DNA from 3 places in the Streptomyces sp. NPDC001663 genome. Region 1 is predicted to be linked to each of the others. Evidence: riboswitches for the same ligand, from Rfam matches in the RefSeq annotation. Region 1 holds a riboswitch; each other region holds the start of a gene.
The links. Region 1 has a riboswitch for S-adenosylmethionine ahead of ACFY1L_RS01160 (amino acid ABC transporter permease). Riboswitches for the same ligand answer to the same signal wherever they lie in the genome.

Region 1 (4,606 bases):
CCTTCCGCCGTCGATGAAGACGACCCGGTCGGCGATCTCGCGGGCGAAGCCGATCTCGTGGGTGACGATGACGAGGGTGGTGCCGCTGGTCGCCAAGTCCTTGATGACGGCGAGGACTTCACCGACGAGTTCGGGGTCGAGGGCGGAGGTCGGCTCGTCGAAGAGGATGACACCGGGGCGCAGGGCGAGGGCGCGGGCGATGGCCACGCGCTGCTGCTGGCCGCCGGAGAGCTGCCGCGGGTAGGCGCCGGTCTTGTCGGCGAGCCCGACCCGGCCGAGCAGCCCGCGGGCGAGTTCCTGGGCTTCGGGCTTGCCGAGCCTCCCGGTGGCGACCGGGGCGGCGGCCACGTTGTCCAGGACCGTCAGGTGCGGGAAGAGGTTGAAGTTCTGGAAGACGAAACCGATCCGGCCGCGCTGGGTCAGGATGGCCCGCTCGCTCAGCTCCTTCAGCCGCTCGCCGTGCCGCTTCACACCGATCAGCTCGCCGTTGATGCTGACGTGGCCGATCTCCGGCTTCTCCAGGTGGTTGATGACCCGCAGCAGGGTGGACTTGCCGGAGCCGGACGGGCCGAGGATCACGGTCACCTCGCCCGGCCGCACCGTCAGGTCGACGCCGTTCAGCACCCGGTGGGCGCCGTACCACTTATGCACGTCGTGCACCTCGACGGTGGCCGCCTCGACATCCGCCAGGGGCTCGAGGGTCTTCGCGGTCATACGGCGGCCTCCCGGCGGATGCGGGCTCGCAGGTCGGTGAGACCGGTGCGGAGCTTCTGCAACGGCGTCGGCGGGAGGGTGCGGGTGGCGCCCCGGGCGAAGTACCGCTCGACGTAGAACTGGATGACGGAGACGACGCTCGTCAGGATCAGGTACCAGACGGTGGCGACCAGCAGCAGCGGCACGATGTCGCCGGGGTAGGTGGCGCCCATGGACTGCGCGGTGCCGAAGAGGTCGAGCAGCGAGACGTAGAACACCAGTGAGGTGCTCTTGATCAGGCCGATCAGCTGGTTGACGTAGTTCGGGGTGATCGACCTCAGCGCCTGCGGGAAGACGATCTTCGTGAACTGGTAGCTCCTCGGCAGGCCGAGCGCCGATGCGGCCTCGTGCTGCCCCTGGTCGACGGAGAGGATGCCGCCGCGGACGACTTCGGCGGCGTAGGCAGCCTCGTTGAGGCTGAGGCCGATGACGGCGATGACCATGTCGGTGGCGAGCTTCGACTCGTCGAAGGAGAAGAAGGCCGGCCCGAAGGGGACGCCGACGCTCAACGTCTTGTACAGGGCACTGAAGTTGTAGAGGAAGAGCAGCACCACGATCAGCGGGATGGAGCGCAGCGCCCAGATGTACGTCCAGCTGACGGCACGCAGCACCGGGCTCTTCGACAGCCGGGCCAGGGCGAGGACGATGCCGCCGAGGAGGCCCAACACGGCGCTGTAGGCCGTCACTTCGAGGGTGATCAGCAGGCCGTCGACGATGTTCGGCCGCAGGAACCAGTACCCGAAGCGGTCCCACTGGTAGAAGGGGTTGGTCGTCAGGCCGTGCACGAACTGGGCCACGAGGACCAGCACGACGGCGGTGGCGATCCAGCGCCCCGGCCTGCGCAGCGGCAGAACTCGCTGTGCGGCGAGGGGTTTTGACGGGGCGTCGGCGGGCGGCGCCTCGGGGGCGGTGACGGTGACGCCTGGGGGTTCACTCATGGTGGGCTCCGGCTGAGTCGGTCACCCCGGACCGCGAAGACCGCACGCCACGACAGGACGCAGCGCACTGGAATGCACGGGACCGGGGGCTGGGCGGACGACGACACGCCGTGCGGGCGGGTGTTCGTCGGGGTGCGGAGGCTGAGGAGAGGTGTCAGCCCCGGCAACGGGCACAGCCCGGTGCGGTACACAGTGCGCTGTTCACGCGGAGCAGATCGACGGCACGGTTGGCGGCGAACAGGTTCAGCAGGTTCGCGTACGGCTGTACGCAGCCCTGAGGGCGGCGTGCGGCCGTCCTGGGAGCTGCGTACATGGTGTCACCGTCACTGTTCTGGCCCGTGGGCCTCGCGCTTACCGAAACGTCATCCGGTCCGGTCGTCACCTGGGGCACCCCACCGCGGAGCGAGGGTTGCCGGTCAGCTAGCCAGGGCTTGTCGCTGACGCTCATGACCGTTCTGAGCCGTAATTAAGACAACTGGCCGAACGGATGTCAACGCCGGTCCACTGTGTGGAACGACTCAGGGCCTGTTGACCTGCGGTCCGGTCCCGTTTCCGTCGGAGACATGGGCCGCCCAGTCCAGGATCTGGACAGCGGCGCCGGCGGCCTCCAGGCCCTGACAACGGTCGTGGTGGCGCCGGGCGATGCCGTCCAGGTCGAGATGCCTGCCGAAGGCCGGGTGGGCGGCCAGTCGGCGGGCGTAGGCCCACAGCACCGGATGGTCGGCGATGCGCTGCACCGCGCCGGCGTCCAGGTGGTTGCGGTGGACGGTGTCGAGTTGGACCAGTGCGACCCACAACTCAACGTCCGCGGCGGTGACTTCGTCGCGGATCATGTATGTGCGGCCGACCAGCCACCGCTCCAGCGCGCCCAGCGTCTCGAGCAGTGTCTCAAGCGCCGCCGCGCGCTCCGACTGCTCGCCGCCGGCCGATCCGGCGCTCTGCGCGGCCTGTTCGATGCCCTGCGCGCACATCCGCTCCACGGCCTCGATCTCCGACTCCGCGCCGCACGGGTACGGCGAGGGGCGGTCGCCGCCGAAGCGGCGGGCGAGGTCGCGCATGATGTCCGGGGCGTGCGTGCTGACGATGCGTCCGGACCAGTCGTCGCTGAGCACCGGCGCGACGGCCGGACCGGAGTACCGGTGGGCGCTCGCCTCGTACAGCGGCCGCAGGGCCGAGTGGCCGCCCTCCGGACAGTCGGGGACGGCGGGCAGGAAGGTCGCCGGACAGGCGGCGTCCAGGCCCAGCAGGCTGTGGGTGACGGCGATGCGCAGGCCGTCGGGACACGCGGTGGACAGATGGAGTCGGTAGCGGCCGGGTACGGCGTAGTGGCCACTGCGCGCGTCCCTGCCGATGCGACCGCGGAAGGCGGGCGCGGGCCGGTCGGACGCGTGGGCGGCCAGCGGTGTGACGGTCATGACTCTCCCCGGGAGCGGGCGCGGACGTACGCGCGGCGGAAGCGACGTCGGGCGAGGGAGCAGGGCTCACCTGTGCGCGCAGGTGGGGACGACTCCCCCAGGGGGACGCCGTCGGCGCGGGATGGGCGCGGCTCAGCCCTGGAGCCTGATCGCACTGCAGACGCGCTGCAGGTCGATGTGACGGCGGGAGGTGAGAAGGAGAGGCGAACGGCTCACTCGGACGGTGACCGGTTCCAGGCGCCTCATGTTTCCCTACCTATTCACTAGGATTCCCCTCTGGAGTGTCGATCGAGGCGGAGGCGGCGTCAAGAGGGCCGTCCCGCATCGCGGACAGTGGGCCGGACACCGGCTCACTCCAACCGTCCGGACACCGGCATCCCGGACCCCAGCCGCCACATGATTCCCCGGTGCAACCATTCGCGGTCGGAGGCTGTCTGTTGTTGAGGAACTCGCGTTCCCCCGCAGTTCGTCCGACCGACGCCGATGCTTCACCTCAGAGGACCCCCATGCCCCAGAGCTCTACCGGCCTTCGTCCGCTCCGACAGACCGCCGGCGCCCTCGGTGCCGCCGCCTTGCTGGCGCTGGGCGCCGCGCCGGCCGTCGCCGATGACGACACCGGAGCCGTGCTGACTCTGAGCAACATCGCGCCGATCGACGGGGTGAAGCCCGGCAGCACCTTCGACGTGCCGGCCGCCTTCACCAACAGCGGCAACGGCTCGGTCGACAAGGTCTACCTGTCGTACTCCGTCACCCGCGGACTGAGCCACACCGATCTGCCCTCCAACTGCCTTCGCTACGAGGTCGGTTCCTTCGACGAGGCGCCCAGCAAGTCGTACGCGGTCTGCGAGTTCGACCAGACCGTCGAACCCGGCGCCGTCTACGCACCCGAGAAGGCCCTGACGCTGAAGGCACTCGACCGCGCGCTGTACGACAGGCTTCGGGTGGTGGTCGACACCACCGACCCCGCCCCCACGGACGGCGCTTCCGAGCCCGTCCGCGGAACCGGCCCCGTGGTCAAACTGGTCAAGCAGCCCGACGCCACCCCGGCCGACCCCGGCTACAGCCAGCACCCCGACTGGGACGCGGTCGACGTCAAGGTCACCGCGAAGAACACGGCCGACTTCCAGGTGACGGGAGCCGACCTGAAGGGCAAGGTCGGCGACACGGTCCCCGTGACGGTGAGGTTCACCAATGCCGGACCGGCCTGGGTACTGCGGGACGGGGACATCCCGGTGACCAAGGTAAGGATCGGGATCCCCGCCGGTACGACGGTGACCAAGGGGCTCGACTACTGCCACAAGCTCGCCACCGGAAGCTATGAGTGCGGCACCTACCAGTCCTGGGCGGACGAGGGCGACGAGCAGTCGTACACCTTCAAGCTGAGGATCGACAAGGCGGTGTCGGGCGCCAAGGGCTCGGTGAGCCTCGCCGGTGCCGCCCGGCCGTTCGACACCGACAAGGCCAACGACACGGCCGCCATCACGCTCGACGTCGCCGGCA
Region 2 (4,606 bases), on a different contig from region 1:
AGTCCAGGCTGGACACAGCGATATCCACGGCCCTTGCGCCGTAGTGCCCAGCCGCGGGCTGTGCACGATCCGGGCAAGATCCTGCTGGATGTCGCGCTCGCGGTGGCGCTGGACGGAGACCGCCTGGCCGATGTGGGCATGTTGCGGGCCGAGCCGGCCGGTGAGTGTGCAGCCGGACGGGCGGCTCCAGCGGCCCGGCGTTCATCGGCCCGCCTCGTGCAGCAGCGCCGCGTCGGGCCGCCAACCCAGCTCGGGTGCGATCAAGTGCCGCACGTCGTGCAGGATCTGCTCGTAGTCGGCCCGGTGGAACTCGTACGGCAGCTCCAGGCGCAGCTCCGAGACGGCCGAGACCACGGGATCCGCGGTCAGTTGCTCCAGGATCTGTTCCGCGGTCCCGACCACGTCCGAGGCGAACAGGGTCCGCTTCGGACCCTGCGGTGCCAGGGTGCGCTGGTGCCGACCGGCCGCGTACTCCCGGTAGCGGGCCCGGGTCGTCGCGTCGGCGCTGTCGAACGGCACGATCACCCGGCCCAGCGCCACCCGGGTCGGCCGGTTCCCGGGAAGGGACCGGCGGTACTCGGAGAGCAGGGTGAGCTGGGCCGTGGTGAAGTCGTCGGTGCCCTCGCCGGTGACGATGTTGCCGCTGAGCAGGTTCAGGCCGTGCTCGGCGGCCCATCGGATCGAGCGCAGACTGCCGCCGCCGTACCAGACCCGGTCCACCAGGCCGGGGTTGTGCGGCTGCAGGCGCGGTCGCTGGGTGTTGCCCGGCGACTGGATCACCGTGTCCGGGCCACCGAGGTAGTCGCCGCGCAGATGGTCGATGACGCGGGCGATCCTGCCGTAGGACAGGTCGAAGCTGCGCCAGTCCCCGTCGTACACCAGGTCGCCGAGGAGCTCGGCGTGCGGCATTCCGGTGCTGAAGCCGATCTGCAGCCGGCCGCGGGACAGCACGTCGGCCAGCGCCAGGTCCTCGGCGAGCCGGAACGGGCTCTCGTACCCGATCGGGATGACCGCGGTCCCCAGCTCGACCCGCTCGGTGCGCTGGCTCGCCGCGGCGAGGAAGACCGCGGCCGAGCCGACACCGTGCTCGAGATGGCGCTGCCGGATCCAGGCGCCGTCGAAGCCCAGCCGTTCGCCGTACTCGAACAGTCGCAGTGTCTCCTCCAGTCCGGTGTATGGGTCGTCGTCGGCGAAGTTGCCCGGGGTGAGAAAGGCCAGCGAGCTGATCGCGGGGGTGCTCATGCGGTGTTCGTCCCTCTGGGTCGTGGTCGTCTCGGTGGCGCCCGGTGCTCAGGACCCGCCCCGCTCGCGAGGGATCTTCTCCCCGGCCTCGATCGCCACGGGCAGCCGGTTCTCGGCCGGCGGCAGCGGGCAGGTGGCCAGGTCGGTGTAGGCGCACGGCAGGTTCGTCGCTCGGTTGAAGTCCAGGACGACCGTGCCGTCGGCGTCGGGCGGGTCGAGGGCGAGGGCCCGGTTGGCTGCGTAGGTGGTGATCCCGGAGGTCGCGTCGGTGAACAGCACCAGCAGGCTGCCCGGGCTGTGTCCGGGGAACGCGGTCAGTGCCAGGGGCCGTCCGTCCAGCTCGAACTCGACCCGGCCCGGCGCGTCATACACGTGCTCGAGGCCCTCGACCGCCGCGCCCACGGTCGTCGGCCGCGGGTCGTCGAAGGCCGTGTAGCGGCCGGTCACCGCCCAGCGCGGATGCGGGGCGTAGGCTGGTGTGCCGGTGAAGGCGGTGCGCAGCGGGGTGTCAGGGTGCCGGGGGCGGACAATGTCGTGTCCACCGCGCTTGGCCACCTCGATCACGGCGTCGCCCCAGACCGCGTCGACTCCGCCGCGCTCCGGGAGCACCCCGAAGCGGTGCTCGCCGCGGACGGAGGTCCCGTCGATGATCAGTTCCTCGCCGTCGTCGAGGACCACGACGACCCCGTCGGTGCCGGTCGACCAGGCGCCCGGAGCGTCCGGGAAGTGCTGCGGCTCGTGGCCGAGCCAGTGCAGGCCGGTGATCGCAAGGAATCCGTGGGGGTCGGCGAGTCGTTCCTCCTGCCTGGTGTGCCACTCCTGCCAGTCGCGGATGAAGGCGGACAGGTCTGCGGTGGTGTCCTGAACGGTCACGTGTGTTCCTTCGCTTCGAGAGATTCGGACGCGGCCTTGGCGTAGCAGCCGCCGGGGATCGCCACGAGCAGTTCGCGGGTGTGCGAGTGGCGGGGGTGGGTGAACAGATCTTCGGTGGTGCCTGTCTCCACGAAGCGGCCGGCCCGCATGACGGCGACCTCGTGCGCGATCCGGCGTATGGCGGCCAGGTCGTGAGAGATGAACAGGTGCGTCACCCCGGTGTCGGCCCGCAGTTCGGCGAGCAGGTCGAGGATCTGGGCCTGGAACGAGGCGTCGAGTGCGGACACCGGCTCGTCGCAGAACATCGCGTCGGGGAGAGCGCCAGGGCGCGGGCGATCGCGGCGCGCTGCCGCGGGCCGCCGGACAGCTGGCCAGGACGATCACCGGGCCCGCCGTGTTGGGCGGCACGTGCTGGCCGAGGACCGAGACCCAGCAGGACCCGCACGTGCGCGACGCCTCGACGAAAACCGCCTGCCGCACCCGCAGCACCTCCGCACGCGTCACCCGGGCGACGCCGGCGACGCTGGAGAGAGGGCAGTGCCGCCCATCGGCCAGGGCGGGAATCCGGATGCGATCTCACGGAATGAGTTCTCCTACTCGACAGCCGTCACGCACGGGTCCGTGCGGACGGTGAAGAGGCGTGAGGGGTGTTGCTCCCGAGGAAGAGCGACACGTCCAGAGAGGGATGAGGCGGGGAAAGAACAGGAGTTCGGTGCGGGCGTCAAAACCAGCGGTGAACGTTCTCGGACAGCCGACGGGAGTGAAGTCAGCCCTGACACAGGCAGCTTGTGATGCGCTGCAGGTCGATGTGGCGTCGGCGGGAGAACCGGGAGAGGGTCGCGGCGGCCAGGACGGAGGGACTCGAGACGCTGCTGTGCCGCACGATCATTCCTCCGTGTTCCAGGCCCCTGCAACGGGGACACGCGCTTGCCGGGTCGGCGACCCGGCCGGGCTTTCACCTGGAGCACCCCACCGCGTCGGAGGGTTGCCGGTCAGCAAGCCAGGGCTCGATGCTGACACTCAATGCCAGTTGAAACTTTATCGATCTCGGTTGTAATCAGTCAATATCGCGAGGTGAGTCGGACAACACGCGTCGGCGCGTCCGCGCTCTCGCGCGTGCTGGTCGTGAGCGATGTTGTCAGGGTGTGTCGACCGGTGCGGGTGTCGCGCGCAGGCGGAAGCCCACGCCTCGCTCCGTGGTGAGCAGGGCTGCGGCGCGCGGTCCGAGTTTGCGGCGGATGCGGTGGATGTGCAGGTCGACGGAGCGGCTGCGGCTGCCCGCCCATTCGCCCAGGCCCGCGCGCAGGTCCTCACGGCGGATCACGCGGCCGTTGCCGCGCAGGAGTGCGGTGAGGAGCCGGAACTCCAGCGGTGTGAGGGCGACGGGAGCGCCGTCGACCAGCATGCGCTGCCCGCCCGGATCGAGGCTGATCGGGGACGGTGCGGTGGCCACGTACGACCCGGGCATCGTGCCGCCGGGCACCACAGGCAGGCCGGAGGCGCGCCAGGCCTCGTAGCCGCCGATGATGTCGGTGGCCCGCAGCAGGCCGAGATCGTGCAGTCCGGCGGCGGCCATGCTCGACATGTAGCCCTGGGAGCACATGATGATGGCGCGCAGACAGTGGTCGGCCGCCTCCTCGATCCGCCACGCGCTGCAGGGGTCGAGCCGCCACTCCAGCACGTTCCGGTCCATGACGAGGGAGCCGGGGATCTCGCCCTCCGCCCGCCGCACCATGTCCGCGCGGACGTCCACCAGCAGGGCGCCGTCGGCCAGTTCGCGGGCCGCGTCTTTCGGAGTGATCCGGTCGAGGCGAGTGCGGGCCCGTGCCAGCAGGTCGTCGATCGACGGGTGGACCCGAGGGGCGCAGCCTCTGGGGTCAGTGCCCGCAGGGCCTTCGGGCCGTGTGCGCGCTGGGGACTGCATCGGGGGCAACTCCTGTGTCGTGCCTCGGGAACGGCCGGTGGTCGTCGGAACCGGGGCGGCGACAGTCGGCCGTGAAGCGCGTGGAGTCGGTCATGCCGGAAGTGTACGAGCGGAGTTTTGCCGGAGAGTTTCTCGATTCTGAAACAAGTCCCGCATTGTCTGCCCCCGATCTCCGCTGTTATCAATGAGTCGTGACCGCGAACTCGCTGCTGACCCGGAGGATCCACGTGGATCTGGCGCGCGTCGGCACGTGCGCCTGTCCGCGGCGCTGAGGCATCCGACCGCGCGCACCGCGTCGGCTTTCTGACGGCCCTCGGCCCCTGTCACCTTCCCCCCAGCCTTCCTGCCTGCTCCGCCACGCCCGCGTACAGCTCCCCACGGTTGTGCCGTGCCGTCGGTCATTTTCTGGAGAACCCATGCCTGCATCCGATGACGGCGCGCTGCCCCAGCACTGGCAGGACCTCCTGCCCGCCGGACCCTCCCGACGCGGCTTCCTCGCCCTCGCCGGCGGCGGCACCCTGGCCGCCCTGCTCGCGGCCTGCGCCCCGAGCGCCACGGACGACGCGT
Region 3 (4,606 bases), on a different contig from region 1:
GGTTCTCCCCCTCCCCGGTCAGCGCGGGGCGGGCCGTCGCATCGGTGACGGTCATCGGAGCGACGTACTCGACCCGGCTCTCGCGCTCGCCCGAGTCCCGTTCCGGAAGCCAACGGTCGGCTTCCGGAACGGGATCGGGCGTGGTCGCCGCCCGGGTCGCGTACCAGCCCGGCCGCAGGCCTTCGCGCAGGGATTCGGCGGTGTGACCGGCGGCCTCGACCACCCGGGCCGGAGTCGGCCGGTCGGCGGGTTGCTCGCGCAGGCAGGCCTCCACCAGCTCGCGCAGGCCGTCGGGCACTCCGGAGAGATCGAAGTCGCGGGTCAGGATGCGGAGCAGGATCACCGAGTCCTGGCCCTCACCGAAGGGCTCCCGGCCGGCGGCGGCATGGGCGAGGACCGCGCCCAGGGAGAAGACGTCGCTGGGCGGGCCGACCTCGGCGCCGTTGCGGATCTGCTCCGGCGAGACGTACCCCACCGAGCCGACGACCGCGCCGGTGTTGGTCAGCGCGGTCGCCTCCAGGGCTCGTACGATCCCGAAGTCGATGACTCTCGGGCCGTCCGGCGAGAGCAGGATGTTGGAGGGCTTCAGGTCCCGGTGGACCATCCCCTTGGCGTGGATCGCGGTGAGCGCCTCGCCGAGGGCGCCCGCCAGGAGCCGTACCGCCTGCTCGGGCAGCGCGCCGTGGTCGAGGACGGCGTCGCGCAGATTCGGCCCCTCGACGAACTCCGTGGCCATCCACGGCCGTTCGGCCTCGGTGTCCGCGTCCACCACCCGGGCGGTGTAGGTGCCCGTCCCGCCGATGGTCTGCGCGGCCCGTACCTCCTGACGGAACCGGGCCCGGAAGGTGCGGTCCTCCGCGTGTTCGGCCCGCACCACCTTCACGGCCAGCCGTGGACCCCCGCGGCCCTCCGCGAGGTACACCTCGCCCATCCCGCCCGCGCCGAGTCTGCCCAGCACCTCGTACGGCCCGATCCACCGCGGATCGTTCGCGCGCAGCGCCTCCACCCGTGCTCCCCCCGTCCAGCGTCCGGCTGACGAAGGGGAGCGTATACGTCAGACGACGTACGTCGGGTCAGACCGCCGGCACGCAGCGGCCGTCCTCGGTCCGGTACTGCCACTTCGCGCCAATCGTCACCAGCTCCTTGACTGCGGTGACGAAGCGCTCGACGTGCTCGTCGGGGGTGCCGGCGCCGAAGCTGACGCGGATCGCGTTGAGGGACTTCTCGCCCGGGGCGGCCTCGGGGGCGCCGCACTCGCCCTGGGTCTGCGGGTCGCTGCCCAGGAGGGTGCGGACCAGCGGGTGGGCGCAGAAGAGGCCGTCGCGGACGCCGATGCCGTACTCGGCGGAGAGGGCGGCGGCGAAGTGGGAGCTGTTCCAGCCCTCGACGACGAAGGAGATCACGCCGACCCGCGGGGCGTCGTCGCCGAAGAGGGAGAGGATCCGGATCTCCGGGACCTCGGCCAGGCCCGCCCGCACCTTCTCGATCAGGTACTGCTCGCGGGCGACCAGGGTGTCGAAGCCGGCCTCGGTCAGCGCCTTGCAGGCCGACGCGATGGAGTAGGCGCCGATCACGTTCGGCGAGCCCGCCTCGTGCCGGGCGGCGCTGTCGTGCCACTCCACGTCCACGCCGCCGTCCTCGCGCCGGGTGACCTTGCGGCTGGCGCCGCCGCCCGCGAGGTAGGGGTCGGCCGCCTGCAGCCAGTCGGCGCGGCCGGCCAGGACGCCGGAGCCGAAGGGCGCGTACAGCTTGTGGCCGGAGAAGGCGACCCAATCGACGTCGAGGTCCTGGACGGAGAGCGGGTGGTGCGGGGCCAGTTGGGCGGCGTCCAGAACGATGCGGGCGCCGTGCGCGTGGGCCGCGGCGGCGAGTTCGCGGACCGGCCACAGCTCGCCGGTGACGTTCGAGGCGCCGGTGACGCAGACCAGGGCCGGGCCGAACGGGTCGCGGTCGGCGAGGGCGCGCTCCAGGGTCTCGACGGCCTGCTGCGGAGTGCGCGGGGCGTTGAGGTAGGTGACCCGGGCGTCCTTCCAGGGCAGCAGCGAGGCGTGGTGCTCGGTCTCGAAGACGAAGACCTGGCAGTCGGCGGGGAGCGCGGCGGCGAGGAGGTTCAGGGAGTCCGTGGTCGAGCGGGTGAAGATCAGCTGGTCGTCGGCGCGGCAGTCCAGGAACTCGGCGACCGTCCTGCGGGCGTTCTCGAACAGGTCGGTGGAGAGCTGCGAGAGGTAGCCGGCGCCGCGGTGGACGCTGCCGTAGTACGGGGCGTAGGCCGCCACGTCGTCCCAGACGCGCTGCAGGGCCGGGGCGCTGGCCGCGTAGTCGAGCGCGGCGTAGGTGACTTCGCCGCCCGTGACGAGCGGGACGGTGACATCCCTGCCCAGAACGGGCAGCGGAGCACAAATGGCGGTGGCGGCGGCAGCGGTGGAGACAGACATGGCGAACTCCTGTGAGGGGTAAGCGGAATCGCCGTACCGGACGGTGCGTCGACGGCACGGGAGAAGGTGAAAGGGGTATGCGGAGGCGGGGCTCGACGCCCTATCGCATTCGCTTGCTCACAGAAGACTCCCTCGAACGACCAGGACCCCTGGTTTCGAGAGGGGCCCGCGCTTGCCGTAGACCTCGCTGCCTACGGCCTGGTCTTCACCCGGGGCACCCCGCCACGGACGGAGGGTTGCCGGACAGTCGGCCGGGGCCTCATGACTGTCACTCATGACCTGGAAAGGAACGTACGTGAAGTGATCGCGGTCCCGCAACCCGTGTCCGAATTACGGGACCGCAGCGCCTGTCGGCTACTTGTTGCTGGCCGCCACCCAGCGCTCCAGCACCCGCTTCGCCGACCCGGAGTCGATCGACTCCGCCGCCTTCTCCATGCCGGCGCGGATCTGCTCGGCCAGGGTGCCGGGGCCCGGGTCGAGGGCCACCAGGGCCGCCGCCGAGTTCAGGAGTACGGCGTCGCGGACGGGGCCCTTCTCGCCGTCCAGGAGGCGGCGGGCGACCTCGGCGTTGTACGCCGGGTCGGCACCCCGCAGCGCCTCCACCGGGACCAGCTCGATGCCCACGTCCCGCGGGTCGAACGACTCCTCGGTGACCTTGCCGTCGCGGACGATCCACACCCGGGAGGTGGACGTGGTCGTCAGCTCGTCGAAGCCGTCGTCACCGCGGAAGACCAGGGAGGAGTTGCCGCGCTCGGCGAGGACGCCGGCGATGAGCGGCGCCAGACGCGGGTCGGCGACACCCACCGCCTGGGCCTTCACCTTGGCCGGGTTGGTCAGCGGGCCCAGGGCGTTGAAGGTCGTCCGGATGCCCAACTGCCCACGGGCGGCGGCCACATGACGCAGCGCCGGGTGGAACTTGACGGCGAAGCAGAAGGTGATCCCGGCTTCCTCGGCGACCTCCGCCACCCGCTTCGGCGTCAGCTCCAGATTGACGCCCAGCTTCTCCAGGACGTCCGAGGCACCCGAAGCCGAGGAAGCGGCCCGGTTGCCGTGCTTGACGACCTTCGCGCCCGTGCCGGCGATGACGATCGACGACATCGTGGAGATGTTCACCGTCTTCGCGCCGTCGCCACCCGTCCCGACGATGTCCACGGTCCGTCCGGGCACCTCGATCACGTTCGCGTGCTCGTACATCGTCCGGACCAGGCCGGTGATCTCCTCGACGGTCTCGCCCTTGGCCCGCAGGGCCACCGCGAACCCGGCGATCTGGGCGTCGGTCGCCTCGCCGCGCATGATCAGGTCCATCGCCCAGGCGGTGTCGTCGGCGGTGAGGTCGTGGCCGTCCAGCAGGCCGTTCAGCAGCCTGGGCCAGGAACGGCCCGCCGCGGTGTCGCCTCCAGCGGGGGTCACAGCGCTCATACGGCCGCTCCTGGGTGTCGTAGAGGAAAGTGCGCATCCCACATGCGCATCCCCACCCTATCCAGCTCAGGGGCATGGAGAAGGGCCCCGTCCGAACACCGGACGGGGCCCTTCTGGTGCGCGTGGCGAGCGCAGCGATCAGTGGTGGCCGTGGCCGCTCGTGATCTCCTTGTACTCCTCGACGGTCGGCTTCGGGATCTGGGACTCCTCGCCGTAGTACGCCTCGCTGAGCTTGGCGCGCAGCTTCTCGGCGCCCTTCACCTTGCGCTCGACGCCGTTCTCGTCGACCGTCGGGCCGATCTCGAGCGGCTTGTACTGCTCGTGCGCCGTGAGGGTGTGCAGCGCGTCCTGGCTGAGCGGCTCGTGCACCTCGATGAACTCACCGTGCGGCAGGCGCTTGATGATGCCCGACTCGCGGCCGTGCAGCACCTTGTCCTTGTCCCGGCGCTGCAGGCCGAGGCAGATCCGCTTGGTGGCGATGAACGTGAGCACCGGCACGATGAAGAACGCGCAGCGGACGAACCAGGTGATCGAGTTGATCGACAGGTGGAAGTGGGTCGCCCAGAGGTCGTTGCCACCACCGACGAGCAGCACGAAGTACCAGGAGATCCACGCCGCACCGAAGGCGGTACGCGTCGGGGCGTTGCGCGGGCGGTCCAGGATGTGGTGCTCGCGCCGGTCGCCGGTGACCCAGGACTCGATGAACGGGTAGACCGCGATCGAGACCAGGACCAGCGGGAAGATCACCAGCG

Region 2: it holds a riboswitch for S-adenosylmethionine, as region 1 does, so the genes downstream of both, ACFY1L_RS46585 (putative leader peptide) here and ACFY1L_RS01160 (amino acid ABC transporter permease) in region 1, are expected to answer to the same signal.
Region 3: it holds a riboswitch for S-adenosylmethionine, as region 1 does, so the genes downstream of both, ACFY1L_RS26360 (aminotransferase class V-fold PLP-dependent enzyme) here and ACFY1L_RS01160 (amino acid ABC transporter permease) in region 1, are expected to answer to the same signal.

The regions. Positions count from the first base shown of each region.
Region 1 covers NZ_JBIAUR010000001.1:243,009-247,614, forward strand. The annotation lists gene ACFY1L_RS01155 (amino acid ABC transporter ATP-binding protein) at 1-714, opposite strand, end outside; gene ACFY1L_RS01160 (amino acid ABC transporter permease) at 711-1,691, opposite strand; SAM riboswitch class IV at 2,034-2,143, opposite strand; gene ACFY1L_RS01165 (glutathione S-transferase C-terminal domain-containing protein) at 2,210-3,106, opposite strand; gene ACFY1L_RS01170 (putative leader peptide) at 3,239-3,352, opposite strand; gene ACFY1L_RS01175 (hypothetical protein) at 3,613-4,606, shown strand, end outside.
Region 2 covers NZ_JBIAUR010000021.1:86,286-90,891, reverse strand. The annotation lists partial or broken gene ACFY1L_RS46605 (transposase) at 1-159, shown strand, start outside; gene ACFY1L_RS46600 (LLM class flavin-dependent oxidoreductase) at 202-1,242, opposite strand; gene ACFY1L_RS46595 (DUF1684 domain-containing protein) at 1,291-2,115, opposite strand; gene ACFY1L_RS46590 (hypothetical protein) at 2,112-2,420, opposite strand; gene ACFY1L_RS46585 (putative leader peptide) at 2,882-3,004, opposite strand; SAM riboswitch class IV at 3,034-3,143, opposite strand; gene ACFY1L_RS46580 (winged helix-turn-helix domain-containing protein) at 3,254-4,039, opposite strand; gene ACFY1L_RS46575 (putative leader peptide) at 4,231-4,311, shown strand; gene ACFY1L_RS46570 (ABC transporter substrate-binding protein) at 4,456-4,606, shown strand, end outside.
Region 3 covers NZ_JBIAUR010000008.1:257,539-262,144, forward strand. The annotation lists gene ACFY1L_RS26355 (PQQ-binding-like beta-propeller repeat protein) at 1-1,006, opposite strand, end outside; gene ACFY1L_RS26360 (aminotransferase class V-fold PLP-dependent enzyme) at 1,074-2,435, opposite strand; SAM riboswitch class IV at 2,599-2,715, opposite strand; gene trpD (anthranilate phosphoribosyltransferase) at 2,790-3,854, opposite strand; gene ACFY1L_RS26370 (cytochrome bc complex cytochrome b subunit) at 3,993-4,606, opposite strand, start outside.